DNA from 2 places in the Flavobacterium suzhouense genome. Region 2 is predicted to be linked to the other one. Evidence: riboswitches for the same ligand, from Rfam matches in the RefSeq annotation. Region 2 holds a riboswitch; the other holds the start of a gene.
What was found. A riboswitch is a leader RNA that binds a small molecule or an ion and turns the genes downstream of it on or off. The one in region 2 is predicted to bind cobalamin.

Region 1: linked by a shared signal. The riboswitch ahead of ACFSR3_RS07740 (beta-ketoacyl-ACP synthase III) and the one ahead of ACFSR3_RS14525 (TonB-dependent receptor plug domain-containing protein) in region 2 are both predicted to bind cobalamin.

What each region holds. Positions count from the first base shown of each region.
Region 1 covers NZ_JBHUMD010000007.1:533,235-549,337, forward strand. Annotated here, with positions in the region: gene ACFSR3_RS07690 (VOC family protein) at 54-431, opposite strand; gene ACFSR3_RS07695 (VOC family protein) at 495-920, opposite strand; gene ACFSR3_RS07700 (SRPBCC family protein) at 949-1,470, opposite strand; gene ACFSR3_RS07705 (SRPBCC family protein) at 1,477-2,004, opposite strand; gene ACFSR3_RS07710 (SRPBCC family protein) at 2,029-2,472, opposite strand; gene ACFSR3_RS07715 (GlxA family transcriptional regulator) at 2,672-3,637, shown strand; gene ACFSR3_RS07720 (hypothetical protein) at 3,640-3,921, opposite strand; gene ACFSR3_RS07725 (response regulator transcription factor) at 3,965-4,657, opposite strand; gene ACFSR3_RS07730 (sensor histidine kinase) at 4,654-6,006, opposite strand; gene ACFSR3_RS07735 (outer membrane beta-barrel family protein) at 6,156-8,576, shown strand; cobalamin riboswitch at 8,682-8,875, shown strand; gene ACFSR3_RS07740 (beta-ketoacyl-ACP synthase III) at 9,143-10,147, shown strand; gene ACFSR3_RS07745 (acyl-CoA thioesterase) at 10,150-10,536, shown strand; gene ACFSR3_RS07750 (TonB-dependent receptor) at 10,638-12,884, opposite strand; gene ACFSR3_RS07755 (helix-turn-helix domain-containing protein) at 13,086-13,934, shown strand; gene ACFSR3_RS07760 (hypothetical protein) at 14,014-14,202, shown strand; gene ACFSR3_RS07765 (hypothetical protein) at 14,211-14,567, shown strand; gene ACFSR3_RS07770 (efflux RND transporter periplasmic adaptor subunit) at 15,111-16,103, shown strand, end outside.
Region 2 covers NZ_JBHUMD010000027.1:276,980-293,082, reverse strand. Annotated here, with positions in the region: gene ACFSR3_RS14535 (S41 family peptidase) at 1-226, shown strand, start outside; gene ACFSR3_RS14530 (YncE family protein) at 389-1,462, opposite strand; gene ACFSR3_RS14525 (TonB-dependent receptor plug domain-containing protein) at 1,468-3,294, opposite strand; cobalamin riboswitch at 3,325-3,534, opposite strand; gene ACFSR3_RS14520 (ABC transporter substrate-binding protein) at 3,588-4,724, shown strand; gene ACFSR3_RS14515 (iron chelate uptake ABC transporter family permease subunit) at 4,788-5,759, shown strand; gene ACFSR3_RS14510 (ABC transporter ATP-binding protein) at 5,762-6,556, shown strand; gene ACFSR3_RS14505 (hypothetical protein) at 6,622-6,882, shown strand; gene ACFSR3_RS14500 (hypothetical protein) at 6,885-7,397, shown strand; gene ACFSR3_RS14495 (hypothetical protein) at 7,416-7,775, shown strand; gene ACFSR3_RS14490 (YceI family protein) at 7,818-8,357, opposite strand; gene ACFSR3_RS14485 (hypothetical protein) at 8,673-8,867, shown strand; gene ACFSR3_RS14480 (hypothetical protein) at 8,885-9,313, shown strand; gene ACFSR3_RS14475 (DUF6526 family protein) at 9,404-9,841, opposite strand; gene ACFSR3_RS14470 (N-acetylmuramoyl-L-alanine amidase family protein) at 9,853-10,473, opposite strand; gene ACFSR3_RS14465 (YdeI/OmpD-associated family protein) at 10,546-11,106, opposite strand; gene ACFSR3_RS14460 (HAD family hydrolase) at 11,107-11,796, opposite strand; gene ACFSR3_RS14455 (nuclear transport factor 2 family protein) at 11,836-12,222, opposite strand; gene ACFSR3_RS14450 (putative glycolipid-binding domain-containing protein) at 12,229-12,789, opposite strand; gene ACFSR3_RS14445 (hypothetical protein) at 13,112-14,089, opposite strand; gene ACFSR3_RS14440 (hypothetical protein) at 14,227-14,880, opposite strand; gene ACFSR3_RS14435 (hypothetical protein) at 14,912-15,463, opposite strand; gene ACFSR3_RS14430 (DNA recombination protein RmuC) at 15,533-16,103, shown strand, end outside.

The DNA.
Region 1 (16,103 bases), on a different contig from region 2:
TTTGATTGATGATTTTAGTTTAAGGATCAGTGCCTCATAATTTTAAACACTGGCTACTCCTCCAGTACTGATAGTATATTTCCGTAGGGGTCTTTAAACCAGGCAATTTTTGGTCCGCCTCCGCGAAAAATGTTATCAGCGTCGGTTTTAAGATTTTCAAAGTCATAGGTTTCAAAAACCACCCCTTTATCTTTAAGCTGTTGTACAGCCTTTTCAACATCACTTACAGGAAAGTTTAAAACGGTAAAAGTTGCTGGTTTATGGTTAGGCTTATGGTATAGTATTATTGGGTTATTGCCATTGATGTGGAGCTCCAGAATTCCCATTTCACCCTCCTTTGTCTTAATATCAAGAATATCGCTGTAAAAGGCCTTTGCCCTGGCAGTATCATCTACCGAATATCCGCTAAATGCTTTAGTGTCTTTAAACATAACTTTGGTATTTGTTTCAACCACAAGCAACGCTTTGCGTTGCTTGTGGTTGAAGATGAGATTTTACGACTGATATTTTTCGCTATAGCTTATCATCCATTGTATCTGATACCTGTCAGTAAGCATGCCATAGTAATCTCCCCAAAACATATCGTTCATAGGCATTGTAGCTTTACCTCCTGCACTGAGGCCATTATATACCCTGTCAGCCTCTTCGCGGCTGCTTACATTTACACTGATAGACATATTAGTACCGGCAGTTACCTGCTCCATAGATTTTGGAACATCGGTACCCATAAGAACATTCGATCCTATTGGTAATGCAATGTGCATAATACCGTTCTTTTCAGTTTCGGGCATATTTTCACAACCGGGCGTATCGCCAAAGCGCATCACCATGGCAAATTCACCGCCAAAAACGCTTTTGTAAAAGTTGAAAACTTCTTCGGTGTTTCCGTTAAAGTTCAGGTACGGGTTTAAAGAATTCATAATATTATGGATTAATTGTTTGTTTGCTTTATTTGCTTTCCAGTATTTTTTTCAGGTCATTAAGACTAATCGACATATCGTTACGCAGCGCATTTTTCATCAGAGCTGTCATCAGGTTTAACGGATACGGGCTTTTTCCGGTCATGTGCCATACTACCTTTGTGCTATGTTCGCTTTCTGCTTCAGTAGTCATATAAAAATGAGCGATGCTCTTAAAAGGCCTTACAAAACGAACTTCAGTAGTTATGCGTTCGCCATCAATAATTCCGGTTATTTCCTGTTCGCCTTCACCTGCTTTACTGTTCCCGTTCCAGGCGTAGATGTAGCCAACAGTACCATCGACTCCTGTAAGGGTCTTTTTGATATTAGGATCGGTTTTTACCCATTTGCTGTATTCTTCCTGATTGTTTATGTATTTAATATAATCGAATACTTCGTGTTTTGACTTGTTTACTATTGTCAGGGCTTCAACAACATATTCTTTAGGTATAAAAAGGGCTATTATGGCAGGAATTGCCAGTATGATAAGTAGTATCCAGATTACGATCATATCGAATTATTTTTCAAGATTGTTTTTTAAATTAGTAAGTCCCTCTTCAAAGGCACCACCCAATTGTTTGTTCATAAAAAGGTTCATGATATTCATAGGATAGTTGCTGTAACCTTTCATGTTCCATATTACTTTAGTCCCACCAGTGGTATCTTTTGTGGCCATGTAGGTATGTGCATCTCCATCAAACGGACGTATGAATTTAAGATCCATATCTACACGCTCACCTTCGCTAATTGCCGTTATTTGCTGTTTGCCTTCACCTACCTCATCATTACCATCCCAGTGGTATATAAAACCTACGGTGCCATCAGTACCTGTAAAGTTTTTTTTCATTGTTGGGTCTGCCATATTCCAAACGCTATAGTAATCCTGATTTTTAATGTGTTTTACATAGTCAAATACTTCGGCTCTGGGTTTGTTAACTACGATTTCGCGGGTAACATCATATTCTTTATTTATAAATAAAGCAACGACAAATGGCAGTGCCACAAGAATTACAATTACAATAAGGATTCTTTTAAGTATTTTCATAAGAGGGGTTTTATATTATCAGGTTTATTTTTCAGCAAGCTTTTTAATAGTAACAAGGGCTTTGTCCCACATATCGGCCATCATCCCGGCATACTCTTCAGAACAGGCTGATTCGATATCAAGTTTTGTCCCTTCAGCAGTTTCTGATAGCCAATAGGTTTCACGATTGCCTTTTAATTGTTTGGCTTCGGCACTTTCAAAATCGTCTTTATGATCTTTTACCATACCTTCTGGTTCAATAGATAAGGTTTTCATAGGTACATTTTCAGCTATCTTCCCAATCATGCCAAAACCATTTTTGTCGACAACCCTGTATTTGCTTCCGGGTGACCAGTCGGTTTCTACTTTAAGGTCTTCGCCAAATTCGGCATACCATTCTTCTATATAAGGAGATTCAAGCAATACCTGCCATACTCTCTCTGGAGAGGCTTTAAGGTTTACTGTTTTATGTATGATTTTTGCACTCATGATTTTTTCAATTTTACTGATTTTTAGTGAGATGTTGTATTTTTAAAAAATTAACATCTGAATTGTAAATGTGTTTGTTTTGAGTTACTTACACAAAGTTAAGTTAAACATTTTATAGGCATGGTGTTATAAAAGTCAACCAAAGGGGGTGTTTGAGACAAAAACAGTATATTTGTTACTCCCCTCTAATCTTATCGCTATGCAATTAGGAATTCTATTGACTAAAGACCACCGTCTGCTAAGTGTGGCGGCACTACTTGACGTACTTGAAACGGCTAATCGTTTTTATCGGAATGAAGGCGATAAGGAGCCTTTTGCTATAAGCCTGCTTCATCAGTCAGGAGATGAAAGTGTATCTTATTCAGGGTATCTTTCAAAAACAGCGGCAAAGGAGGAGCAATACGGCTTAATACTCATTCCTGCTTTTACAGGAGATAACCTGTCAGGGTCGTTAAAAGCCAATATGGCCTGGATACCCTGGCTGCAAAAACAATATAAATCGGGTGCCGCGGTAGCAAGTTTTTGTACCGGTGCTTTTTTACTGGGAGCATCAGGACTGCTGGATAACAAACCTGCAACTACACATATTAATGCCGAAAAATCTTTTGCAAAACTATTCCCTTTGGTACAGGTGCAGGCTGAAGCCGTGGTTACCGAAAAGGACAGGGTGTTTACCAGTGGTGGAGCAACTAATACGTTTCACCTTCTTATGCGTCTGCTGGAAATTTATTGCAACAGAAAGGTAGCGGTAAAAGCGGCCAAAGTTTTTTCTATTGATATGGATCGTAACAGGCAAACTTATTTTGGAACATTTGCCCCTGCCGAAGATCATGGAGATGATTTGGTTAAAAAGGCTCAGGAAGAGATACAAAAGAATTTTAATACGGCAAATACTATTGAAGAACTCATTGCCGATGTGCCTGCAAGCAGACGTAATTTAGTGCGTCGTTTTAAGCAGGTTACCGGTATAACGCCTATAGAATACCTACAAAAAACCCGTATTGAAGCTGCAAAACAAATGTTAGAGCAGTCACGCTATAGTATACTTGAAGTAATGCTCGAGTCGGGGTATAATGACCTTAAAACATTCAGGACACTTTTTAAAAAGAATGTGGGCATGACCCCTAAAATGTACAGGGAAAAATTTAGTGGGCAGTTAGTGTAAACTCATGCCTTTTTGGGCTGTGTTTTTTTAGAAGCTTTCTTTTTAGGTGTTTTGGCCACAGGCTTCTTTTTTTCAGGAGCTGGTTCTGCTTTGCCATCAGTGTAAATAACTGTTTCAACCCCGGTAGGTTTACACATTTCTGAAGCATCAACTATTGTCACAGCACTGTTAAAGGGTAAATTCAGACTAATCTCATTGTTGAAATCATATCTTAATGAATCGGGAGATAAAGCATCCGATACGCAAAAGAAAAACAAAAGTGCTAAAAGTAATATTCGTGCCATGATTTTACTGTTGGTTGTGTAAATGTAACTAAAATATTGATTGTCAGTTTTTAATTTTAAACTCAAGGCCAAGTCCGCGGTAACTGTTGATTGCAATTGAAGCATCTTCACCAAAATACTTTCTGAGCCTGCTGATGAATACATCCATGCTACGGCCGGAGAAGAAGTCGTCGTTACCCCATACCTCAGTGAGTATATCTTCACGTTTAATCATTCGATTCCTGTTGGTAAACAGATAGCTTATAAGATGGGCTTCTTTTTCAGTCAGGCGATGTATCAGATCGTTTATGGTCAGGGTATAATTGGCATTGTCAAACTTATATTGCCCTATAGCGATAATATTGTCAGCTGAAGTTTGGGAAGCAAAACTGCGTTGCGAACGCTTCAGTATATTGGTAATGCGTAAAATAAGTTCGTCAGCCTCAAAAGGTTTTACTACATAATCATCAGCACCCAATTTCAGGCCTCTTATCTTGTCTTCTTTCATGCCTTTTGCTGTAAGGAAGACCAATGGGATTTCGGGCTTAATAGCAATTACTTTCTCTGCGAGGCTAAAGCCGTCCATTTTGGGCATCATTACATCAAATACACATATGTCGGGACTTGTGTCAGGAAATAACGCTAATGCTTCAGCGCCATCTTTGGCCCAGGTAACCGTGAATCCTGATATCTCCAGATATTGTCTCAGGATGCTGGCATAATCAAAATCATCTTCGGCTAATAGTATATGCTTCATGGCTGGGGTATTGAAATTAAGAATTCAGCACCTTTGCCTTCATCACTGTTAACGGTTATATATCCCTTGTAAGCTTTTACAAGCTGCTGAACATAAAACAGTCCGAGTCCTAATCCCTTAGATGTATGTATGTTTCCCTTCTGAACCCTGTAGAATTTTTCAAAAATTGCTTTTTGCTCTTTTTTAGCAATGCCGATACCGTTGTCGTTTACGCTTAATGTAACTTTATCATTGTCTTCCTTCAGGTTTATGGTAATGCAGTTGGCGCCATATTTTACAGCATTATCAAGAAGATTAATGAGCATGGTCGAAAAGTGAAACCTGTCCATTCGAAATGTAGTAGCAGTTACATTGTTATCTATTTTAATGTCTGGATGCGAAAGCATAAAGTCTTCTAAAATCTCATTTATGCAATTCCTGTCAATATTTTGTTCTCTTGCAGCGGTAATGCTTCCTTCGGTTAGGGAAGCTTCGGTTACCTGTCCAAAGAGCTTTTGCATACGAATGTTTTGCCTGTCGATAATTTCGAGCGAATGCCTGAAATGTTCTTCGGTAAGCTCGCCTTCTTTTTTACGTAGGGTCTTTACGGCAATATCAAGTGCGGCTATAGGTGTTTGAAACTCGTGGGTAATATTGTTTATGAAGTCGGTTTTTATCTCGGCAATTTTTTTCTGGGTTATCAGATTCTTTATCGAGAGGTAAAAGAGGATTACTACAAAACTGAGCAGCAGCACTGAAAATATAAGCAGGCCTGCCATTTTTATATATACCTGTCGTTCCCAGTTAGCAATGCTATAATAGCGTTGCGATACCACTTCAAAAGTATAATTGGTCTTTTTTAGTGAGCTGTCGGTATATTTACCATCACGCCATGTAGATTGTGATGCTGCAGTTTCGGGCGTTCTTGCTTCGTTATTACCGTAAAGCATCAATTTGCCTTTAAATATGGTATCCGGTATTTTACTACTTTCCCTAAATAGTACTATCGTTTTAAGATAGTCGATATAGTTTACTTCATATTCTTGAAATATCGTATTGCTATTGACGTAATTACCCATAATGCCGGAAAGTGAATCGGCAACTTTAGCAATCATATCCTCATATTCGTCTTTGCTTGCTTTTTGATTGTAATAATCTTCGATGAACTTACCAGTGCGCATCATCCATACGCTATTAAGGGTATCCAGTTTTCCTGAAGTTTCCAGAGCAAGGAACTGACTGGTTATTTCGGCGTTAGCCTCCTTGGCTTTAAGCTTATAGGTGTTATAAATAAAATAGCCCTGTATTACGGCAAGAGCCGATACAGTAACAATGCATCCGATGATAAGGAAAAGAATCTTTCGTTTCATACTAAGGTATACTATCTGCAAGATACAAAACTAAGGTTTTCTTTATTCCGATGGTAAGTGAATAACCCCATTAACCTCTAGTTAACCTAGCATTAACCATAAAGGAGAGAACATTTACTGAGCTTTGCGATAATCATCAAATCATCATCATGGGTTCAATCATCAACAAAAAACGTTTGTTTTCATTTTTAATCACTTTCATTTCACTTGCCTGTGCGGCGCAGAACCCCGCCGTATCGGGTAAAGTAATAGATACCAATAAACAGCCGGTTGCATTTGCCAATGTAATACTGAAAGCAGTAGTAAAGGATAGTACTTTTATGAGGACATCGTTTACAGATGAAAATGGCCGTTTTGAAATTGCATCCGATCCAAATCAGAAAGAATATACATTAGAGATAAATACTATAGGTTACGAGAGTTATAGTGCCGCACTTGAGATAACAGCAAATTTGAAACTGCCGGATATTGTGCTTCAGGCATCGGCTAAAGAGCTTGATGGTGTAGTGATAGATCAAAAAAGGCCTGTGGTAATACGTAAGATAGACCGTCTTGAGTTTGATGTTGAAAATTCGATACTGTCATCTGATAATGCATGGGAAATAGTTAAGAAAACTCCAGGAGTGATTGCTTCGGGCGACGGACTTTCCATTCGCGCAAGCAGCGGTATACTGGTTACCATAAACGACAAGAAAGTATACCTTACAGGAACGGAACTCAAAAATCTTCTTGAAAATACAGATGGCAGCAATATAAAATCGGTTGAGGTAATAACCACTCCGCCGGCTAAATATGAAGCCCAGGGTAGTGCTGTGCTAAACATTAAAATGAAAAAGAATATTGGAGGGGGTTATAAAGGTATGGTAACGGGTGCCTATGTACAGTCAATGTATCCTAAAGGTGTGGTTGCGACCAACCATTATTATAAAGGTAAGAAGCTTACGGTTTTTGGTGGGTATATGTTTGGGTCGGGGCATTATTATGGCGAAAGCAAAGGTGATGTAAAATACTTTGATGCCAAAGGCGATGTCTCATCTACATGGAAGAGCATAGAGATATCGCATTACCGTGCAAAACAGCAAAACAGCTATAACATAACTGCTGAATATGCCATCGATTCACTTAATGCCTTTTCGGCAGGATTCAACGGTTTTCAAAGTCTTAAGAGCACTGCGCTTGTAGATACGCCAACCTATATTTACAATTCATCCGGGCAGCTTGACTCATTGTTTACCAGCTATAACCACAGGGACTATCCGGAAAAGAACAGCACTTTTACAGGGTCTTTTGAGCATAAGTTTAATGCTAAGCACGTGCTGGTTCTTTCGTCCGATTATACATCATATTACACTAATCAGGATCAGGATATAAATACTGCTTTTTCACTGCCCGATGCCGCGCCATACAGACGACAGAATATTCAGAGTGATGACACCCGACGTATCGATTTGTTATCCGTTCAGGCGGATTATAACGGACAGTTAGGAACCACCAGAATTGAAGGAGGAATGCGTTATGGCAAGGTTGATGCCGAAAATAACTTTGATTACTATAGCGAAATTGACGGTGTACCGGTTCCGGGCAACCTCTCGAATATGTTTTTGTATGATGAAACCATCATGGCCGGTTATATTGGTGCCGACAGGGAGTTTGGTAAATGGGGCTTTAAGTTGGGGCTTCGTGGCGAACACACCAAGCTTGAGGGCGATCTCGAAACTACCGGAGAGGTAAACAGTCAGAACTACTTTAAATTATTTCCGTCGGCGTATGCGCTTTATAAAGCTTCCGACAATCACCAGATTGGGTTCTCGTATGGCAAGCGCATCATAAGGCCACAGTATGGGATGCTTAATCCGTTCAGGTCCTACAGTACTCCTTTTTCCTATACAACAGGAAATCCGCAACTACAGCCTACCATAGCCCATAATTTTGGGCTGCAGTATACGCTAAAAGGCAAATATATGTTTGGTGCGTTTTACCGCTACGAAAAAGATCCTTTTGCTAATATTACTTATCAGGACTATGAAACCAGTACCATAATAACAGAGTATACCAATATCAGCAGCAATGTATCAGTGGGAGCTGAATTCAATACTAATGTAGAATTGTTTCCGTGGTGGGAAGCAGGGACTTTTTTAACGGCAGGCTATCAGCAAAACAGCTTTCAGGGGGCAGATGGAGCTATTCGGGAAATAGACAGGTGGACATTTTACGGCAATACCAACAACCGTTTTATGCTGAATAAAAAGAAGGACTTCTTTGCAGAGCTTAGTTTCTTTTACTCATCGCCAACGGTATATGGTGCTTACAAATTAGGAGATATTTCGAGTCTCTCTATAAGCTTCAGGAAACGATTCTGGAAGGAAAATGGCGAAATCTCACTTATATTCTCTGATATCTATAGAGGGGAACGCCAAACTACCACTACAAGTTATGCCAATCAGTACAGTAGCTATAGGTCTTATGGAGATACACAAAGTTTCAGGATTCAGTTCAGGTACCGTTTTGGTAACCAGAAATTGCAGGATGGAAAAGCTGTACAAAAAACCGAAGAACAGAACCGTTTATAAACAATAACGTTTGAGTTAGTTGTCCTACCCCGTCATTATTGGCGGGACAGGACTTTTGTATAGATTATTGTTGGTATATTTGCAGCCATAAGTTCTTTACTTAATTTCTTTTCAAACAGGAATGGTTTTCGGCATTAGCCGGAATGAAAAGGGAATCGTGTGCAAATCACGAACTGTCGCGCAACTGTAAATGCCACACCACAGTTTTTACTACTCATGTCCACTGTTCGCAATAGGCGGATGGGAAGGACCGTAAAAACGGCATAAGTCAGGAGACCTGCCATTACTTACTTGACAATGCTTTCGCGGTTTGAAGCAATTGGTTTTCGGTTATTTCATGGTATTCCCGTGCCCGAACCTAAGCTTCTTAAGGCATTGTGAAATGGGCAAAAGGGCTTTTAACTAATTTATTAATTTTTTAAAAGCAAGTAAACATGAGACACATTCAGAAATGTTACTTTGGTGAACGCCTGAGTCCTAAAGCAACATTTGCCGTAGTAACGGCATCGGGTTAGTCGGGCAAAACAATTGCGGCCTAAGGCTTACTTATTTACCAATTTAATTTTATGAATACCAAAATGAATGCAGCAATTACTGCTGTTGGTGGTTATGTACCCCAAACCATACTTGATAATGCCACTCTGGAGAAGATGGTAGATACATCAGACGAATGGATTATTACCCGAACCGGAATAAAAGAACGCAGAATACTCGAACCGGGCAAAGCAACTTCAGATATGGCTGCTTTTGCAATACAAAACCTGCTTGAGAATTCAGGAGTAGACCCAGAAGAAATAGAAGTACTTATACTGGCTACTTCTACACCTGATACGATACTTTCGCCTACTGCACCGCTTGCCTGTGTAAAAGCAGGTCTCAAAAATGCCTGGGGTTTTGACCTGAATGCTGCCTGTAGTGGGTTTTTATACGCGCTTTCCGTAGCAGCGTCACTTGTAGAGAGCGGCAGGCATAAAAAAGTACTTTTAGTTGGAGCCGACAAAATGAGTGCTATTGTAAACTACGAAGACCGTAATACCTGTGTGCTTTTTGGAGATGGGGCAGGAGCGGTATTACTGGAACCTGCTCAGGACGGGACAGGAGTTTTAGATACAGTCTATAAATCTGACGGAAGCGGTATACAGTTTCTTTCGGTTCCGGCAGGAGGATCGGCAGAAGGAACAGGTCAGCAGACACTCGATGAGAAAAGGCATTATGTACAACAGGATGGACGCACAGTGTTTAAGAACGCCATAAATGGTATGACTACAGCCAGCAATGAACTTTTGCAAAAGCTGAGCCTTACGACCGAAACCATAGACTGGGTAGTGCCACATCAGGCTAACCTGCGTATTATCGATTCAGTAGGGCAAAACCTTGGTATTCCTAAACAAAAGATAAAGGTAAATATTGAGCGCTATGGCAACACCACTGCAGCGACATTGCCGCTTTGCCTGTGGGATTTTCATAATGATTTTAAACCCGGCGATAAAATATTGCTTACCGCTTTTGGTGCCGGATTCACATGGGGGAGTACCTGCGTAGTGTGGGGAGACCTTAGAAACAATAACTAATAATGACTTTACAAGAAAAAATAGACGCTGCTCAAACACACATTTTTAAAGCAATATTTCCTAATACTACCAATCATTACGATACGCTCTTTGGAGGTATGGCCATGCATCTTATGGATGAGGTAGCCTTTATTACTGCTACACGTTTCAGTAGACAGCGAATGGTTACCGTAAGCAGTGACCGTATTGATTTTAAAAAGCCCATACCGGCGGGTACTTTTGCTGAACTGATAGGCAAGGTTACGCATATTGGTAATACCAGCCTTAAGGTACATGTTGAGATATATGTCGAGAATATGTATTCTGATAACAGGGAAAAAGCCATAACAGGCGATTTTACTTTTGTGGCTATTAATGAACAGAAAGAACCAATCCCAATTAATAAGTAACCTGTTCCCTTTTTATCATTGCGTGGAAGTATAGCACGGTAATCTCAAGGATTGTCGCGTTACGTTCACTTCACTCGCAATGATTAAAAATTATTCCTGTTTTAAAACAGGTTATAGCGCATCCCTATATAAATTCTTCTGCCCTGTAGCGATCCATAATTATAACTGGTGTCAAAAGTGTATCCGTTAGGATTGGTTACCGGATCATCGGCTGTTTTATTAAAAGGGTCAAACGGACGCATTAACGGCGCATTCGGTACAAAATCAAACAGGTTTTTCATTCCCATATACAATTCAAGTCCGTAAGTGAATTTTTTGGTAAACTGAATATTGGCAATGCAGAACCACGGTGAGTATTCCGGTCTGTAGTCATTAGGTAATATGGGTAGCCGCATCGGGCCATACCAGTTGCCGGTAACATCTATGCTGTAATTGTTTTTAAAGCTGTAGGTAGCAACAAAATTACCGGTCCATTTAGGCGCATGAAGCTGTTGTGACCTTTCTTCGCCATTACCTTTGTTTTCTATCTGGAAAACATCCATGTATGATACGCCCACCATCATCTTCAACGGAAAATTGAAAGTTACATCTGTGTTTAAGGATACACCCTGCGATATGGCATGCCCTTTCAGGTTGTCGTAAATAATCTTATCCGGATCAGTATCGAAATCGCCTACGATCTTATTGGTAAAATAGGAGTAAAAGCCTGTAATGTCAAAATTAAGGAAGGCAAAATTTGAAGGAACTTTTAATATATAGTTCAGGTTACCATTATAGGAGCGTTCCGGTTTCAGTGCTTCGGTAATTACAACATCGCGTGCACCTGTTAGCGCCGCATGGTCTTCGGTAAAAAGGTTTACCACTCTAAAGCCTGTACCAAAGCTTGCTCTCACAGTATTATTGTGGTTAGGAGCAAATTTATAAGCTACCCTTGGCGAATGCACGCCACCGTGGTTTTTGTCATAATCAAAACGATAACCTCCCAATAACTTGTGTTTTTCATTAAGTGTCCATTCATCCTGTACAAATAATCCCGGTAGTGGTGTTTCCTGTGGCCTGTTGGCTAAACCATCTGTACTGGAGGTAGCCGGAGTGTTGTCGTCATAATAAGTGTAACGGAAAGCCCCGCCTAAAAGGAAATTGTGGTTAGCTCCAAACTGCTTATCCCAATAGGTTTGTATAAAGGCTACCTGCTGATTGGCCATATAAGGCGTAAAACCATAATACGAATTTTGATCATGCCAGTTATAGGAGAACTGAGTAAATATCCTTTCGGTTGTAGGTAGCTGATACAATCCTATAAGTTCTGCACGTTTGGTATAAATGCTCTCGCCATAAATACTGTCACTGCCACGCCATTGTTTGGTCCAGTTCATTTCGCCACCCCAACGGTCTTCATATACATAGCGCGCACCCAGGCTAAAAGCACGATTTTCTTTAGGTTCAAAATTCCACTTATTGAATACTGAGATACGGTTTTGTTGGGTAACATCGGTAAAATTATCACCGTTTTTATCGGCAAGTACACTATAGTTAAAATAGTTTACCCCTAATAGTGAAGTAGCTTTTCCGGCTTTAAGCTTTACTGCGGCATCAAGACTTTGTTCACCCCAGCTTGTAAAAAAATAATCGGCGCTTACAACAGGCGCTTTAGTTGGACTTTTGGTTATCACATTAATAATGCCGCCCATCGCTTCAGAACCATACAATGATGATGCAGGGCCTTTTACCACTTCAATGCGTTCTACAATACTGTTGGGAATGCCACTAAGCCCATAGACGGTGGACAGGGCACTAACTATCGGCATACCGTCTATGAGTATCATAGTGTATGGGCCTTCCATACCATTAATATGGATGTCACCTGTATTGCATACGTTACAGTTAAGTTGTGGCATAACACCGTTTACCATTCCTACAGCCTCAAAAAGACTGGCAGTGGGATTCTTTTTAAACAATTTTGGTGTTATTATTTCTACAGGAATAGGGCTGTCACTACGGCTTACTTCCTTCATGGTACCGGTAATAACCACTTCATCAAGGGCTTTATTCTCGTCCTGCATAACAATATTCAGGATTATAGGTGTGGTACTGTTTACGGTAATTTTTTTACGTTCGTTAAGCATTCCAACCGAACTGAATATAACCTCATAGGTGCCGAACGGTATGTTTTTTATTTCATACTTTCCGTCATTATCGGCGGCGATTGATTGTCCTGTAGGAAGCAGAACAATGCTTACTGCGGGAACGGGTTCATTGTTTTGCGTAATTTTTCCCTTTATGCTTCCGGTTTGTGCAAACAGGGGTATTGTAGCAAATAATAATATAAAAAGTATATTTTTTTTCATTATCTAAACTAATAGTTAGTATTGCAAAAGTATAAATTTAGATTAGTCTAAAAATTATTTTTTATATTATTTTAAAATAATTTTTTGGAAGGCTAATTATTATTGCTGTTCCAATAATGTTTTTATGTGTAATATCTTAGGTTATTTTTCTGTTATATTTTCTAATTCCTTATTTTTACAGGACAGAAAAGAAAATGAAATTTGGATTCGACGGGTAATTTCATAACTATAAAACCAAAAGATGAGGTAGTAGCAAAATATATTGACTACTACTATTTTCATGTGTCTGACGATCCTTTATTCACTAAAAGATTCTTTTTTTATCCTAATTACAAGCATGCAATTACGGTTTACAAAGGATCCGACGTTAGTCTTACCGAAGAAGGATCTGTAGTCCTGCCTTCAGCAGACGATACTATACTTTCTTTTTACTCAATTAATACAGACCAGAATTTTAAAGTACAGCTTAACGGCATTTTCAATAAGGTGGGTATTGTTTTCAATCCTCTGGGATTGAATCATTTCCTAAAAGAACCCCTGGGAAACTTTTTCGATCAGGCAACTAATAAGCTCGATTGCTTTGGAGCCTCTTTTGTAAAAACTTTGCAAAGTGTGTTTGCCGAAAGAGATGCTGAAGCTAAAGGTACAGTGCTGGATACTTTTTTTGCCGATGCTTTTTCAGGATTTAATGAGCCGGTCGTAAAGAAAGCGGTGCAGGAAATTTTAAATTCAAATGGTTCGGTTAAGGTTGATGAACTTTCGGAACTTCTGAATGTGAACCGTAAAACTTTATTGCGCCTTTTTAAAAAGCATCTTTGCTGTAGTGTGGAGGAGTATAAGAAGTTGGTAATGTTCCGTAATGCATTAAACTATTCTCAGGCTATGGGAGAAGAAGCATCTTTAACCGATGTTGCTCTTTACAGTCTTTACTACGATCAGGCACATTACATTAAACATTTTAAATCGGTTACGAATCAGTCACCTAAAGCGTTGCTGTCTAAACTTACAAAATTGGGAAGCCAGGAAACGTATTGGTATTTTGAAGATTAAACGGGATGTCCCAATTTTACAATTTTCTGTTTTAGAGGTTTGGTAAGTTTGTATTATAAATCAGATAAATCAACCGAATATGAAAATTACAACTAAAAAACAATTGCTTGCCATCCTGATTCTTGTAAACCTTCTTGTCTTTTCAATTATTGGAGCAGTACTGTTTTACTTTGACGGAATAAGAATTCTTGCCCCTCTTTTAGGTGCCGCTGCAGCAGTTACAGCTATTCAGTATAATATGAGGAAAAAACAACTTCCTCAGGTATAGTTATCCAAATGAAAATTACCTTCGAGCATATTTTAATTTTTTGCACTACACTATTCATTAGTATGGTTATAGGTTATCTTGCCGATACATTATTTGATGTAAGATGGTATGGTTACCTTGCAGTGGGAGCAGCAATAAGCTGTTTTCTGTACATCAATAGCCAGCCAAAGCCTTTCATGGAGACGGCTCATCCTTATTTAAGGTTTGGGATAGGCATATTAGTACTACTGCTTATTTTTAGTGCTCTTGGATTTTTAGGTCACATTATTTTTGGGATCGATTTTGTAAAGCCCATACTATTTGGCTTTATTATCACGTTTACAATGTTCTTTAATCAAAGAAAAACCACAATTAAAAAACAATAGTTATGTTACAGTTTATAATAATGATTATTACCTTTATACAGGAAATTCTCATAAGTATATTTTGCTAAAAAAGCTTCCCGCAAGGAACGGGAAGCCTTTTTTCTGAAATAAGCACACACATTATCTTTAAGTATCTGTTTGGGACCGCAAATACTGTTTGTGATGCAATTAACTAACTAACAATGAGTCAATTTACCTAAAAAAAACATAGCTCATTAAAAAGCGGTTAAAAATTACCTTTTGTCCTGATATTCTGCCATCTTATCGTGTTTTTCTTTAGCATTTTTATAAAAAGCTTCATTTTTCCTGTATGGAAAAATATGTAGTTGTTTGATAATTATTGTTTTATGTAAGAAAATAAGTCTGAATATTTGTGTTAAAGTATTGGCTGATTTTTATTATTCAATAGTATATTGACTTAGCTTTGCAAAGCAACTGCATATTATGCCTTTGACGAATTGAATTGGTCATTTATTACAGTTTCGTAATAACAATGGCATGCTATTCGTGTAGATTTGCGAATCGCTATACTATATCATAATTATGAAGGTTAAATACATCGTATACACACTCTTGATTGCGGGCGTTGGAGCCCTTGTATTTTACAGGATATCTGAAAATAAAAAACAAAAAATGGACGCTGCCGGAGGTGGAGGAAAAGATGGTAAAAAGCCTCCTATGGCTGTAAACGGAGTAGTTGTTGCTCCTCAGGAATTTGCCAATACACTTTCGCTTTCAGGTTCAATCGAGGCTAATGAACAGATTGAAGTGCATTCAGAGGTGTCGGGTATTGCCGAGAAAATATTTTTTACCGAAGGTGCTAAGGTGAGCAAAGGCCAGGTATTGGTAAAAATTAATGATATAGAATTGCGTGCTCAGGCAGGTCAGGCAAAAACAAGGCAAACCCTTGCGGCTGAAAATGAAAGACGCGCCCGATTGCTGCTGCAAAAAGAGGCCATAAGCCAGGAAGAATATGATATAGCAAGTGCTGATTATAAAACAGCTTTGGCGCAAACAGAACTTATTAATGCACAAATAGGAAAAACTTCAATAAGGGCCCCGTTTTCAGGGACTATTGGTTTGCGTAATATCTCGCCCGGAACTTATGTAACGCCTACTACGCTTATTACAAATCTTGTAAATAGCAGCCAGATTAAGATTACCTTTTCTGTTCCTGAAAAATATGCATCACAAATGAAGGTAAATTCAGTAATTACTTTTACTGTATCAGGAAGCAACGAGACATTCCAGGCTAAAGTATATGCATTAGAGCCTTCGGTAGAAGTTACTACCCGTACCCTAAAGGTTAGGGCTATTGCTGAAAACGCACAGGGTAAATTGTTACCTGGTACTTTTGCGAATGTTATCCTTCCGCTTGATGAGGTTAAGGATGCTTTTGTAATTCCTACCGAGGCTATTGTTCCTGTACAGGGAGGTAAAAAGGTATTTGTTGTAAGGAATGGGCAGGCTCAGGAAGCTACTGTAGAAACAGGTACACGTACTGATAAGGATATTGTAGTGCTTTCAGGACTAAAA
Region 2 (16,103 bases):
GCACAAAGAAAGCTATGGTAACCTTGGTGTTATTGGTGATCCTGCTGAACCATTATTTGCAGAAGCTATTGGCCTAATAACAGGAACAGGCAGCCCTGACCGCAGAAGACCTTCTAAAGAATTCAAAAGTTTTAAAGGCACAAAAGAATTGCGCCGCTTTGGCACCGAAATGTACCTTGAAGAAATGCCGGAAAGTTCTTTAGGTCTTATGAAACAACTACAATAAATAGAGTATAACTGAAAAAGGCTTTCACAATGTGAAAGCCTTTTTTGTTTCAGACAGAATTGTAAATCTTTCTGATAGCAATTATTATGAAGTTTTCTGTTTCGAGCCGGCAGCTAAACCCTCTGCCGGCTCATTTAACTAAACAGAAAAATCAGAACATTCTTAGTCGTTAAAATAGAAACCTGAAGGTATAACTCCAACTACAAAGTCATTTTGAAGTACTCCTGCAGCAGAGTAAATATAAACTTTACCGGCAGCATTATAATCACCTGCATCAGCAACGTAAATACGTCCATCTTCTACAGCAAATCCATAAATTCCATAAACGCCCTGATCAGCAGTTGTGAATAATGGAGAAGCAGGAAGTGAACCTGAAGCTATTGGAGTTGAATATACACCGTTATCAATAGTATAGAAAATGTTATTATCTTCTATAACAAGGTTAGACGGGTGTGTAGCCGCTGCAAAATCAAGAGTTTTGGTTACTGTATTGTTGTTAAGGCTGATAACATTAAGTTCTCCTGCTGTTTCAACCTCTCCCCATGAAGGAACACCTCCACATAATACATAAAGATTACCATTTTCTACCTCTAATGAATTTGGCACATCACCAACAGTGATTGATTTTGTAACCGTATTGCTTGAAGCATCGATTACGCTAACAGTATTACCGTAGTTGTATCCACCTGAGTGAGCAACATAAAGTTTACCATTCTCTTCTACAATGCTTTCAGGGCCTTCAGCTACAGGAATTGTAGCACCCACAGTATTTAAAGCAAGGTTTATAACCGCCACATAATCATCTGTAGCTACAGTAGCATCACCCCAACAGGTAACATAAGCTTTACCGTTAGCAAAAGCAATATATCTTGGGTTTACAAGTCCTGTTGAAATAGTTGTTTCCCCTGCAAAAGTGTAACGATTTACAACTTCAATTTTGTTAGATCCGTTAAGAACGATGTAAGCAAGATCACCGTTAAAGCCCATATCCTGTGCTGTATCGCCAAGAAGACCACCACCGTTTACCAATGAAAAGATATCATTCTCAACCTGAGCACCTGCTGCTTCAGAAAGGAAAGATACCGAAGCGTTACCTTTAAGGAATCCGCCCTCGTTAAGGATAAGCACTCCATTGTCATAAGCTCCAGATGGTACATCTTTATTATCATCATCGCTACATGACACGAACAATAGCGAACCCGCTACAGCTGTTAAGATTAGTTTGTGTAGTTTCATGTTATTTAAAATTTAAAATTAAGATACATAGTATAGTTGCGTCCGGGCATAGGTCTTACTTCATAGGCGAGGTATTCCTCATCCCATACATTATTAACCTGAACCCCCACATCAATGCCTTTCAATGCTTTTATAGTATATTCGGCACCTGCACTCCCAACATTATAAGGATCAAGGCTATATTTATTATCCGAAGACGTAAACACTTCTCCATTAAATAAATGACGGTAATATACCGATGCATTTTTATAGCTATAAGCTACTGAGGCAGTGGCTTTATGCAATGGCACATAAATAAGCTGCTTATCAGTTTCATCCTTACGGGAAATGGTATAGGCATACGTTCCGGTTACAGCAACATGTCCGGCGCCAAGCTTTTTATTCCAGTTAAGTATCGATTCAACGCCATAGCTTTTAGACTTACCAACATTTCCCGGTGACCAGATACCGTTAGTTCCCGGTGTCCATTGCAGCATATCACGCATTTTTATGTAATATCCGGTAACGCTTAAGGTTAGTCCTTTAAATCTGAATTCGTTCCCCAACTCGGCTTGATAGGAACTTTCAGGTTTCAGGTTAGGATTACCACTACCCGACCAATACAGATCATTGTATGTTGGTATTCTGAAGTTACGGGAAGCATTTAGCTTTATAGTATAAAAACGATTTATCAGCGTATTTATACCTAAAGAAAACAGCACCGGGCTCTCATAACTATCGGTTATTTCCTTACGAACACCCAGTTCATATTTAAACCTCTTTGTCAGTTCATGCTTCATCAACAGGCTGGCAGACCCTATATCCCTTTTTTTATGGATGATATCCGAGCCTTCGCCGTTGTTATGGGTATAATCCAGTATGGTATTCAGCTTTATCGTTTCAGAAACATCATAAGTAAGGTCATATCGGGCGATATAAGTCTTTACGTTACCGTTCGTATAAAGATCATTCTTGTAATTCTCGTAATACTTATATTTTTCATAAAGGTATGCTCCTTTCAATCTGGAAGTAAATTTGCCAAAATAACCGCTCAACTCTACAAGGTTTCTGGAGTCAGTCGATTGATATTTGCTTCGTGAAGGCGCCGCAAGCGTTCCTGAAAAATGCCTTTCACCATCAAACAGGTAACCATAAAAGCGTAATATATTCTTTTGATTCAGCTTGTAGGCCATACCGATATTCAGACTGGTATTATAGTACTGCCCGTTCTCGTTTGTTTTATTGGTCCCCGGATAATCATAATCATTATCGGAACTGTTATGGCTGATACCGGCATTGGCTGTAAAATCTTCTGTTGCGGCATCTACGTGATAATTTACCCCTACGGTATTGAAACTACCATAATCCGTACGCAAACTGTTATTAAAGCGATTACCAAAAGAAAGATCGTTATTCAGGTGAATGCTCCCTCCTATTGCGCTGCTGCCATAAGCAACACTTCCTCCTCCTGCCCTTACACTGATGTTATTAAAATCACGAGTATTAAGAACATTAAAATCGGTTTGCCCATTAAGCTGCGAATTAATATTTATACCATTCCATACCACGGCAGTCTGAGAAGCTGTGGTACCACGGAACGATGGCGACGAAACCATTCCTAAACCATTTTCCTTAAAATAGATATTGGTATTGTAATTTAAAAGTGAAGTAAGCGAAGTAGCATTCCTGCCAATAACCGAATCACTTAGCTTTTGTACCGATTGAGAATCTGAGAAATTGTTTAACTGGGTATCAGATATTATAATCCCTTTTAGGATAATAGTATCATTTTGCGCCGTTAAATACTGGCACAGGAAAAGTAAAATGAATAATGTGGATCTTTTCAGTATCATAATCCGTAAGCCTTTTTTCCCGAAGGCCCGATATTGGTTATTCCTAAGGCAGGTCTCCTGGCTTGCGTACTGTTGTTTACCTTCCCGTCACGCCGCAGCGCGCAGTGGTTTGCAGTTAACAACAGCCTCCGCCGCAGCGGATAAGCTTACAGTTGCGGGAACAGCTCAGGCATTAAACCTGATTCCCTTTTAATGTGATGCTCAACAAAAAACACCACAACCTTAAGTCGTGCAAATATAGTATTATTGTTGAAATATTTAATTTATACATTTGCATTCACTGAATATTTTTTATGAGAAACGCATATTACCTCTTTCTTTTTGTAGTATTGGCAATAGCCGGCTGTAAAAATAATACTGAAAAAAGTGTCACAAAAAATGCTGCTACCGTAAATTCTGTAACGCATGCACAAGGACTACAGCTTTATCGCTATGATGGTTATACAGTGGTTAAAGTAACCAATCCGTGGCCGGAAGCTAAAGATGTTTTTACCTATGTAATGCTAAAAAAAGGAGGCATAGTTCCTGATAGCCTTAAGCAGTATACCACCGTTCAGGTTCCGCTTAAAACAGTGGTGGTAACCTCAACAACCCACATACCATCTTTGGAAGCATTAGGTGTAGAAAACACCCTTGTTGGCTTCCCAAGCACCGACTTTATATCATCTGAAAAAGTAAGGGCGCGCATTGATGCCGGAAAAGTAAAAGAGGCCGGAGCCAATGAAAGCCTGAATACCGAAGTAATGATCGACCTTGCCCCCGATGCCGTAGTGGGCTTTAGTATAAGCAGTAATAACAAATCGCTTACAACGCTTGAGAAAAGCGGCCTTAAAGTATTGTATAACGGCGACTGGACAGAGCAGACTCCTTTGGGTAAAGCGGAATGGATAAAATTCTTTGGGGCACTATATGATCAGGAAGATAAGGCAGATAAACTCTTCGCAGACATTGAAAAAGGTTATAACGAAGCTCTTGTTTTAGCTAAAAAAGCTACATCAAAACCAACGGTATTAAGTGGTGCTATGTTTCAGGATCACTGGTATTTGCCGCAAGGCGGAAGCTGGGCTGCTTTATTTCTGAAAGATGCTAAATCAGACTATCTCTGGGCTGACTCTGAAGGAACAGGAAGTCTTAATCTTGCTTTTGAAACCGTACTGGATAAAGCTGAAAATGCCGACTACTGGATTGGCCCAAGCCAGTTTACTACTTTTAAGGAAATGACCGATGCTAATCCTCATTATGCTCAGTTTAAAGCTTTCAAGACAAAAAACGTATATTCGTACAGCAGCAAAAAAGGCGCTAAAGGCGGACTTATTTATTATGAGCTTGCTCCTAACCGTCCTGATCTTGTACTGAAAGACCTGATAGCTATATTTCATCCTGATTTGCTACCCGGATATCAGACTTACTTTTTTGAAAAATTAAAATAATACCCTTTGTACAGTCAGAAGAGGAACATACCAATTTTCATTATACTGGGCATTGCCCTTGTTATGGCATTTTTACTCAACCTAAGCCTGGGTTCAGTAAAGATTCCATTTATCGATGTTGTGCATAGCCTTACAGGTGGTGAAGCTTCAAAATCTACCTGGGAATATATTATACTGCATTATCGGTTACCTAAAGCCTTAACAGCATTGCTGGCAGGAATGGGACTGTCCGTCAGTGGATTATTAATGCAGACACTTTTCCGTAATCCTCTTGCGGGTCCCGACGTGTTGGGACTAAGTTCCGGCGCAAGTCTTGGCGTTGCTTTTGTAATATTGGGAGCCGGATTTTTACCGGGAATCCTTGCCGGTTTCTTTCTTTCGCCTTACGGAATTGTATTAGCCTCTACTGCCGGAAGCTTTATGGTATTACTTGCCATACTGGTAGTTTCACAGCGCCTTAGAGATACTATGGCCATACTTATTATTGGGCTTATGTTCTCAAGTTTTACAGGAGCCATAGTAGGCGTACTTACCTTTTTTAGCACTTCAGAGCAATTGCAGAAATTTACGTTCTGGTCGTTAGGAAGCCTTGGAAACCTCCCTTGGGAACATATTATTATACTCGCCGTGGTGTGTATCGCAGGATTACTTCTTTCTGCAATCTGTATTAAACCACTGGATGCACTACTATTGGGCGAACGCTACGCTAAAAGTATGGGCATCAACTTTAAAAGAACACGATTCATCATCATACTGGCAGCCAGCCTGCTGACCGGAACAATTACAGCGTTCACCGGGCCTATTGCCTTTGTGGGGCTTGTGGTTCCGCACATTGCAAAACTTGTATTTAAAACAAGTAGTCATCTGATTTTGTATGTAGGAACCATACTGTCAGGTGCCATCATATTACTTGTATGTGATACCTTTACACAAATGCCCGGCAGTGAATATGTATTACCTATCAATGCCATAACATCAATTATTGGCGCGCCAATCGTAATATGGCTACTGATGCGAAAACACAAACCGGTATAACTATGGAAAAGAAAATCGTATTATCGGCACAAGACCTCAGCATTGGCTATCAGCATAAAAAACAAAATGAAACTATTGCACAGGCTATAAATCTGGCATTTGAGGAATCAAACCTGATAGCACTGATTGGAGCCAATGGTATTGGTAAATCTACACTATTGCGAACGCTTACTGGCATACAAAAACCACTTCTGGGCGAAGTACAGCTCAACTACAAAAATATTAACGGTTATAGTTCTTCTGAACTGGCACAAAATCTTGCTGTCGTACTTACAGAAAGCCTTCCGCCAAGCAACCTCACCGTTTTTGAATTGGTCGCATTAGGAAGACAGCCCTACACCAATTGGTTGGGCAAACTGAGTCCCGAAGATCTTGACAGCGTAAACAAAGCTATATCACTTACCCAGATTGAAGATATATCCCACAAAAAACATTTTGAAATTAGTGATGGCCAGCTACAAAAGGTGCTTATTGCACGCGCACTGGCACAAGACACACCTCTAATAGTTCTCGACGAGCCTACAACCCATCTCGACCTTCAACATAAGGTAAACCTTATCAGACTGCTTAAAAAACTGGCTTCAGAAACCGGTAAATGCATTCTATACTCTACCCACGACCTTGATCTTGCATTGCAGCTAAGTGACCAGATTGTTGTTATGACAAGTAATGATGTGGTTCAGGGAACTCCTGAATACCTCATAGAAAATCATGCTTTTGACAAATTATTCAACGACAAAAGTATCCGTTTCGATACTGGTAAAGGAGGGTTTATTGTAAACGATTTTCAGCTTTAACAAAAGCTAAACATAAAGTAGGTTTTGTAATGTTTAAATTTACATGTAATATAAAACCTATTATAATGGCTAATCAGTTTTCACTTAATTATCCGGGAGATAAAAAACAGCTTCTGGAAAAAATAAAAAATGCTGCAGGAAGCAAAGGACAGTTTGCCGGCAATGAATCACAGGGCAGTTTTGAAGGCGATACTCCGCTTGGAAAATTTGCAGGTTCCTATTCTATAGAAGGGGATACTATAAATGTAATCATAGATAAGAAGCCTTTTCTTTTATCCAACGGAATGATAAAAGATGAGTTTGAAAAAGCGCTTAAAAAGGCTTAATCATGCAAAAGCTATTCTGTTTATTATGTTTTTTTATAATATTTACCGGTCATGCCCAGGCACCGGTCCTTGAACTCACCCCAAAAGGTTTTGATGCAGTTGAAGGCACAATACCTACTACCGCAAATGAAAAATTAATTGAACTTTCTAAGATGTGGGCAGCCGAAACTAATTTGAGGATTAAAGGGTATGATGCCAGTAATGTTACCTCAAATAGTATGGTTATAAGCGCCTTTAAAAAAAATGCTTTTTTTCTTAGAAATAAAGGAGAGACTTTTAATTACAACATTGCATATTCTATGAAATTGAGTTTTCACGGTAATTATTATTCACTTCATTTTGTTGTGAATGATATTTATACAGCTAATGATGTAATTGTAAAATATAAGTTACCGGACTACTTTGATAATGATGGTGACCTTAAAGATGGTTATGATACGCTGAAACCGTCGTTAGAACGCTCTGTAAATGAGATTGTGAGATCGTATCATAACTTCCTTGTGAATTACAGATAAAACCTAAAATCAATTGCTATGATATCAGGAACCGACGACCCGAAAGACCTGGGTTCTAAAAAAATGAACAATCAGGAAAAGAAAAGTAAACGAAACGAAGGCTTTAGTGGCGAAAACCTACCTAAGGATTATAATCCTTCTAAAGGAAAACTTACGCCGGAAGTCGAAAAGGACACAGATGGCGATACTGAAGTTGTAAAACGCGCCCGCGATGTGGATGAAAAGAAAGCGGCTCCGGTAAGCCAAAACGACAAGACTTCACGTGATGATGGTAAAGTTGTGAGCAAAAGCCGCGGTACAACTAATGAGAAAGAAGACATGGAAACGGCCGAAAACCGTGATTATAATTCAGACACGCATAAGCCTAAAAGAAAATAGATAAAGAGCCACAAATTTTAATAATTCGTGGCTCTTTATTTTTTACTCTGTCTCGTTAGTAAACTGTATATTGGCAAGTAGCTTTATATCTTCACCAAGTACAAGGCCTCCCGCTTCAGTCACATCAGGAGCATGAATATCAAAATCATTTCTGTTTATAAGGCCTGTAACCTCAAAACCGACTCTGTTTATTCCAAAACCGTCTTTAGCTTCTCCACCAAAAAGAACATCAAGCCTTACATTTTTGGTAATTCCTTTTATCGTCAGGTCTCCGTTAAGTACATATTTATCGCCCATCAGATGCTTAAACGAAGTAGATTTAAAATCGATTTGCGGATAGATATCAGCATTAAAAAAGTCATCCGACTTAAGATGCTCATCCCTTGTTGTATTGTTTGTGTCGATGCTGTACACATCTATCGAAAATTTAATATCGGCATTATCAAAATTGTCGTGCTCTTTTGTTGTTAATGTGCCGGAAAAGATATTAAAAGCACCAGTAATCGTAGAAATTACAAGATGCTTTATCTTGAAATGAACTTCAGAATGTGCCAGATCCAGCACCCATTTGTTTGTTGCCATAGTTTTAATATTGGTTTAGTTACTACCTAAAGTACGAATAAAAGTCGTTTTGAAAAAACTTTTACCAGTAATCACCTGTTAATCACATTCTAATTTAAAGATTACACCATATCTTTTGTGCTAAACACCCGTGAATGCTTTGTTAAACTTTACTAATAAAAAAGAAAAATACATTTGTAAATCTCCCTATTTGCTACGTAACCAACAGATTGTTAAAGCTTTTTATAACGTTTCGGATAAAAGATAACGTTAATTAATATCCCTGCCTGTTTTGTCGTGGCGAACTTTGTAATACAACCTCAAGCAACTAAAACTATGAAAGATAAAAATCAGACACCGGCACCAAAAGTATCAAGCAAGCCTAAAGATCATGATGTAGAACCAAAAGATTCTGTCCTGAAGAAAAAAATGGCAGAGGCAGAAAAAGGAGCAGCTAAAATGGCTTCGGCAACTAAAACGCCTCAGAAAATAGCTACCGGTAAAACAGCAACAAACAAACGGGAATATTAATACCAAAATATATAATTATGCAAACAAACAACAACGACAACCGCGATTGGAATAATCGCGATCGTCAGGACGAAAACAGAGAGCAAAACGAATCAAAACGTATGGGTAGCCGCAACAACGAATGGAATGAAAGTGACCTTGACCAAAATGAAATGAGGGAAAGGGAAAGATCAAATACTTTCGACGCAAATGCCCGCGACAGAGCTTCAAAAACCAACAATGAAGACCAGGAAAACTGGGAAGAAGAAAGAAGAATGGGTAGCACATCATCTAACCGCGGTACAGAAAACAATGACTGGAACCAAAACGACCAGATGCAGCGCAGCCCGGGAAGATCCCATAGTGAAGAAGAAAGAGATGTTTCATCTAGCGATTACTACAAAGGCCGAGATGAAGAGCGACGTGAATATAATGACGGACGAAACCCTCACAACGATGACTTTTAAATACGGGATTAGAGGTAAGAATAATGTAGAATATTTTCCCAACCTAATCCAAAAAAAGCGGGACAAATTAAATTTGTCCCGCTTTTATATTTATACTCTATTATCATCGGCTTTCCAGTTTTGTATGGAACGCTTAATAGCATCAGGTGAAAGCTCTTCATTAATTGCTTTCCGTATCAGGTCAAGCAACTGATCATCCTGTGCAAATCGCAAGGCAAACAACTGCCCTTCGCTTAACATGCCTTCGTACATTTCAAGTCGCTCACCGGTAGTAGCAAAAAAGCGATAGCGAAGTTCCAGCAATACGATCCTGTTTTGCAACGTAAGCGCATAATGCTGACGAAGCATAAAACTTAATATCGTAATAGCAAAAAATGCTGCAGACAGAAATAGCCACAATAGTGTATTGGCTTTATCGCAAAAAGCAAAACATACCGGAGCTATGATAAACACCAGCATAACCGGATAAAAAACAAAATGATGTGGTGTATAAAAGCGGATATGGTTCTTATAGTTTTGCTCTGCCATTTTTTAGATAATTATTTTATTTCATTAAGAAATTCGGTCACAATTCCTGCTATTTCATTTTGAGAAGCAACACTGGTAAGGTATCCCCTGTCAATTTCATTAGAAAGGAAACCTAACTCTACATGAACAGCAGGTACTTCTGACTTTGTAAGCGTCCAAAAAGGTGCGGTTTTTACCCCTCTTACCTTAAATCCTTTATCTTTAAATTTATCCGATAATCGGGTAGCATACATATCCGACTTCTCCCCGTTTACTCCATTTTTATTTACATAAAACTCCATCCCTGAGGCTTCATCATGTTTTGTGTAATTTACATGCAATGACAGCATCAAATCAGGTTTTATGGTATTTACAGTCGCTACACGTTTACTAAGATCTGTGAATTCGTCGCCTTGACGTGTAAAATGCAATACAACTTCTTTATCGTTATTTAATACCTTAATTTTTGAAGTAATTGCATCGGTAATTTGCTTTTCAGCAAACTCATTATATGTCGCTCCGTGGTCTTTGCCACCGTGCCCCGCATCAATAACTACATTAATAACACGTTTAGGCTCTCCTTTATTAGGCAATGAAAATGCAAAACATACTCCTATTGCCAAAAGCGCTAAAATTTGAAACGTTTTTTTCATGTCCGGTTGGGTTTAAGGTTTATATAGATAAACTCAAATATAATCAAAAAAGTGTAATCCTATACCTATAAATCAGGTAATCCGCTTCCCTTCCATACTCGCATTCAGCAGTTTTTCAAAACGGGACTGTCTGGTCTTTTCCTGTTTTGCCGAAACAATAAGGTGCAGCATTACCTTACGGTAACCGGGTGGCTGCGCCATGAAAAAATCCCATGCAACTTTGTTGGCTTTAAACTGTTTTTCCATTTCAATGGGCAATACAGCGTCTTCTGTGCGTTCGTGCGAATATACTCTTGATTTATGTTCCTTACGTTTCTCATAAGCTGCAAGTCCGGCAGGTTTTACCAGGCCCTGTTTTAAAAGGCTTTCCATTTTATCGATGTTAATCGCGCTCCAGATACTTGTAGGCTTTCTTGGCGTAAAACGTATGGTATAACTCTCCTCTCCTAATGATTTTCGAACCCCGTCTATCCAGCCATAACACAATGCCTGATCTACCGATTCGGGCCAGGTAATACTTGGCTTGCCACTATTAGTTTTATAAAAACCAACAAGCAGTTCGGTTTCCTTTTCAGAATTTGCATCAAGCCAGTTGCGGAAATCTTCCGCTGTTGCAAAAAAATGAGGCTCCATCTATTTCATTAAAAGCTGTAATAACTCTGCGATATTCTCTGCTTCCCTGAAATTAGGATGTTCGATAGTATGGTCTATCTGTTCATGCAGCCAGGTAGTGTGAAAAGGAATATGACAGGCATGCCCACCTATTTGGAGCACCGGTAACACATCAGATTTAAGGGAGTTCCCTATCATTAAAAACTCCGAAGGTTCTACTTCAAGTCGTTTCAGCATCTTTTCATAATCTATCTTCTGCTTGTCAGACATCACCTCGATATGGTGAAAATAATGTCCAAGTCCTGAATCGTGTAACTTTCTGTGCTGATCTTTAAGATCGCCTTTAGTAGCCACAACCAGTTTGTATTTTCCGTGCAATGTTTTCAACGCTTCATCAACACCTTCTATTAAGTCTACAGGCTTTTCAAGCATCTCCTTACCATATTCAATGATCTTGGCAATTGCTTCGATACTGATTGTATTTTCCGAAATCTTTATTGCCGCCTCAATCATGCTCAGTATGTAAGCCTTAATGCCATAACCATATACATCGAGGTTATCGATCTCTATCTTAAAAAGCTCTTTGGCAATGCTGTGCTGCGGAAGGTAATCCGCCATCAGTTCATAGAATTTGTGTTCGGTTTCCTGAAAGAAGGGTTCGTTTACCCAAAGGGTATCATCGGCATCGAAAGCGATTACTTTAATATTCATGAGAGGCAATTTTCTTCAAATTTAAGCATTAGTAATTACTTAATCTAATTGCACCTGTTCTCTTACCGCCTGTGTAGAATGCGCCGCGATAATTTGCAATTTATCGCCATGCTCTTTCCAGATACGGGTGAATCTAAAGAAACCTACTTCGGTACTGCCAAAAAAGGAGCCGCTGATTTCAAGAAGAACCGAAACAATAGCAACGTCGGCCTCGATCCTTATTTTTTGTTCTGACGGAATAATGTCAAAGATTTCAATATTCCCTGAAGCATGGGCATCAAGATCATCCTGTTTGGTAAAGAGCTGTCCGGTATGTGAAGTAAACATAAGATCATCGGCAATCAGAATGTCAAGTTCATTAACATTGCTTGTTTTCATAGCTTCAATAAGCCTGTTTTCTAACGATTGTATCTGTTGTATATCCATAAAAGGTTATTTGGTTTGAATCATATTGAACAATCCGGGGTAGTGTGTTACAAAGCCATCATCATCCACCTGAATATCAGCAGAGAAATTGCCTGCACCATTCTCAAATGTGTAATGGTGATGTCCGGATTTTGTATACTTCTGTTGGTCTTTTCGTATTACATTCGCAAGTATGTCTATGTAAACAACATCTATCTGCTCACTTTCGCCATGCGGAAGAAACAGCCCGTTTATGGGTAGTGAATTGGTAAAAGGTGAAAGCGAGATATCTATATAACTGCATCCTTTAAATTCAGGATAGGCCTTCCCTGAAACATCAGTCCAGTTACTTTCTCCGTCACGAAAGAAATGATAATGATGCTGCGTATCACGATCATGAAAACGGATATCAAATTCCAGTACATTCCATTGCAAATCGAGTTTCAGAGTGTAATCAGCATACACGGGAATACTATGCGCCCAGCCTTCAATTTCAGAGCGCACCATAATGGCATTACTCAAAAAATTAATGGCGCAATGTTCATCGGTATCATTTTCTATTCCGCTCCAAAGAATACTCTTTTGCATGACTGATTTTTACTGCAATTTACTTAAAATTCAGATTGCTAATCAGAACAATATGTTAAGAGTGAGGTTCAATTATTTACTTTTTTGTACCGCAGAGATATACTAAGTTAACCGGAGATACACCAAGTTTTAATTATAGAGGCCTCAGAGGTATTCTGCCTATGGCAGAAAATTTGTGCGCTCAAAAACCTAAAGAGCTTTGTGGTACTCTGGGATATCTTTACGTATCTCTGCGATATAACTAAAAAAGCCTCGCTACAGCGAGGCAAATCTTTTACGGCTCAGTCGTTTAATGAGCAGTAGTGTCAAAACAATAAGCATTTTATTTTCTTGTTTTAAGGTAACCTATTTTCTTCCCGTAGTTGTTTACCAACATTCCTCCTGAACCGATATAAATCGTATTTAAATCGGTATCTGTCCACATCATTTTGTAACCGGGCTTGTTTGACTGCGTGAGGCTGCCAATAAGATATACCTTATCCCTGTCTACCTGTACCAGGTTTCCTTTTGAGGTAACATAGTACTTTCCGTTGGGATCTGAAGCAAAATAAGCTTCCGATACCACATTTTTGTCATACTTTGCGCTTTGGGCAATTTTTTCAGCGCGGGTTAAACTTTTTGTTTCTGTTCTCTGCGGTGCAGGTGCAGGTACGGCAGCTATAGTTTTAGGAGTTGCAGGCTGACTGGCCGCAACTGCCGTAGTAGTAATTTTTCCTCCTGCCCTGCTCCACCCTGTAGCAATGGCTGTCAGGCGTTGTTGTTTGGGCGGATGCGTATGTGAACCCTTAATCGAAGCGATGGCAGCCATAGCGGCCTGTGCATCGGTAAGTGAGGCACCCATTTTCTGAAGTACGAATCCAGAGAACTCATCAGCTTCCAGTTCGGTGGCAGGTTTACTCGTTTCATTATCCAGCGTATGTCCGTTTAGGTGATGCCCTATCTCGTGCGCCATAATGCTCACAGCAGTCCATTGGTTTCCTGTTGCCGAAACGATATTTCCCATAAACTTCGGATTGTACAATATATATCGACTCCCCTTTTTAATTACGGCAGCGGCTGTAGGTATATCGGATGAAGCACGCAACTCAAAATTAGCACGAAGCCCAATAACCGACATAATATCCTGCACCACTTTCTCCGCTACCGGGCTTGCCGGTTTTATGTATATGGCTTTGGCCGAAGTCTCACCATAATAGTTGCACATTGCTGTGTATTTATCCGACCCAAATGTTTTTTGTGCCAAAGCAGGCAGTGTGCAGCCCCATGCTGCAAGAACCAAAAAGATCCTGATGCTTTCCATATAGATTAGGCGAAATTTTTAAAGTTATAAGAACCATATTCACATTTATTTAACGCAAATGCCCTGCCAAAAAGTGCATCACTTCATTGGCAGGGCATGTTAAATATTTTTTTACGAAAGCTTTTCTGAATAATCTGTTATTCCTTTGGCCAAAAACGAAGGGTAATATAAATCAAAGCCATTACAATAGACAGAATAAATATATTTTTCCCGCTTTTACGATCCTTTTTGCTATAAGTATAGACCATCTCGCCATTAGGAAGTGTTTTTTGAGAAGTCCACAAAACATAACCAGTAACTATCCCTAAAAATGCTCCCAGAAGCGCTAAAACATAACCAGCTATAACCCATCCTTTTTGATCTTTTTCAGGCTTAGCCAATTGATTGAGTTCTTCCATCCTCATGCTTTTAATATGTGCATCATCAATCCCGTGGCCTCGCTCAGCCAGAAGCTTACGGGCAAGCATATAATCAAATTCGCTCCATTCATAATGCTTTACTACAACATCATGCAATTCTTCATTGGTAAAAGAAAGCAAATAATAATCTTCCGGCAGATTAGCTATCATACCTTCGGCTTCCTTTTCAAGCAGTGTTTGTGCCTGTTCAAAATTATCAGGGTGCAACTGCAATTCATATTCCTTAGATAATTCGCCAGCCATAGCGCTTCCCATTACTGACCCGCCATCTATAAAAGTGCATTCTATACCATTATCAATAAGTAATTGCTGTATGGCACGAGCCTCTTTGGCATCAGGATATTTTTTAAAGGATACGTAGTTTTGTGACATGGTTATATGTTTTGAATTTGGGGTTTTTTAATTAATCTTCTTTTGATTTCTGAGTAGTAAAATCCTGCTTCCCATTTTTCCACCACCAGTTATGTACAGCCTTACCATTTATCCATTCATACTGATTACCTCCGATTATATGAAAAATCTCCCCGGTAAGTTTTTTCTTTTCTGAATATCTATGTTTTTTAGTCGCAACTGTAAACTTTGCCTTCAATGTATCGCCAGACTTAAAAATGGTATCATTTATTTCAAGTTTATAATTTGCATTTTCAAGCTCAACACTCGATTTACCATCATATGAATTTGTATCTGTCCACTTAACAACTTTTGGAATGACTTTTCCATTAACCATAATTAATTTAAACGTGTCCCCAGCTAGCCCAACTTTACTAACATAAATAGTTATGGTATCATTTTTTATAATATCATAGCAATAAAGCCTACCATTACTAGGATATTTTTCCTTTATTAAAATTTCTGTTTCGGTAACTTTTATATCCTTATTGACAATTATTTTTTGCCCATAGCCACTACTAAAGACAAAACTAATAATTAGATATATTAATAATTTCAAATTCATTTTGCCGATGTTTGATTCCCAAAGATAGAAGTATTTTCATTATTTTTACCTCTTACAAATTTTACATCAATGCCCGATACTATTTCCATTTTACTTGCCTTTATTATTGCCCTTGCCATAGGTACTTACGTTGGCAAGATCGTATTTTCATCTAAAGCCGCTGCCGATAAAAAAGTGTCTGAAGAGCGCACTAACAGTCTTCAGCAGCAGATAGAACAGCTAAAACAGCAATCGCAAAACGAGCTATTAGGCATCGAGAAACAACTCGTTCAGGCGCATGCCGAGCGTGACAGCCTGCGTCAGGCCAAAGATGTCCTTGCCATACAACTTACCAAAAAGGAAACCGATTTTGATAACCTGCTTGAGCGTATGCGCGAGCAACGTCAGGAGACCGATGAACTTCGCGAGAAATTCACCAAAGAATTTGAAAATCTTGCCAACAAAATACTTGAAGAGAAATCGGTTAAGTTTACCGAACAAAATAAAGAGAACCTTAAGAATATACTTTCTCCGCTTCAGGAAAAGATACACCTTTTCGAAAAGAAAGTAGAAGATACCCACAAAGAAAGTATTGACTACCATGCCGCACTACGCCAACAGATTCTTGGCCTGCGTGATATGAACGAGCAGATGAGCAAAG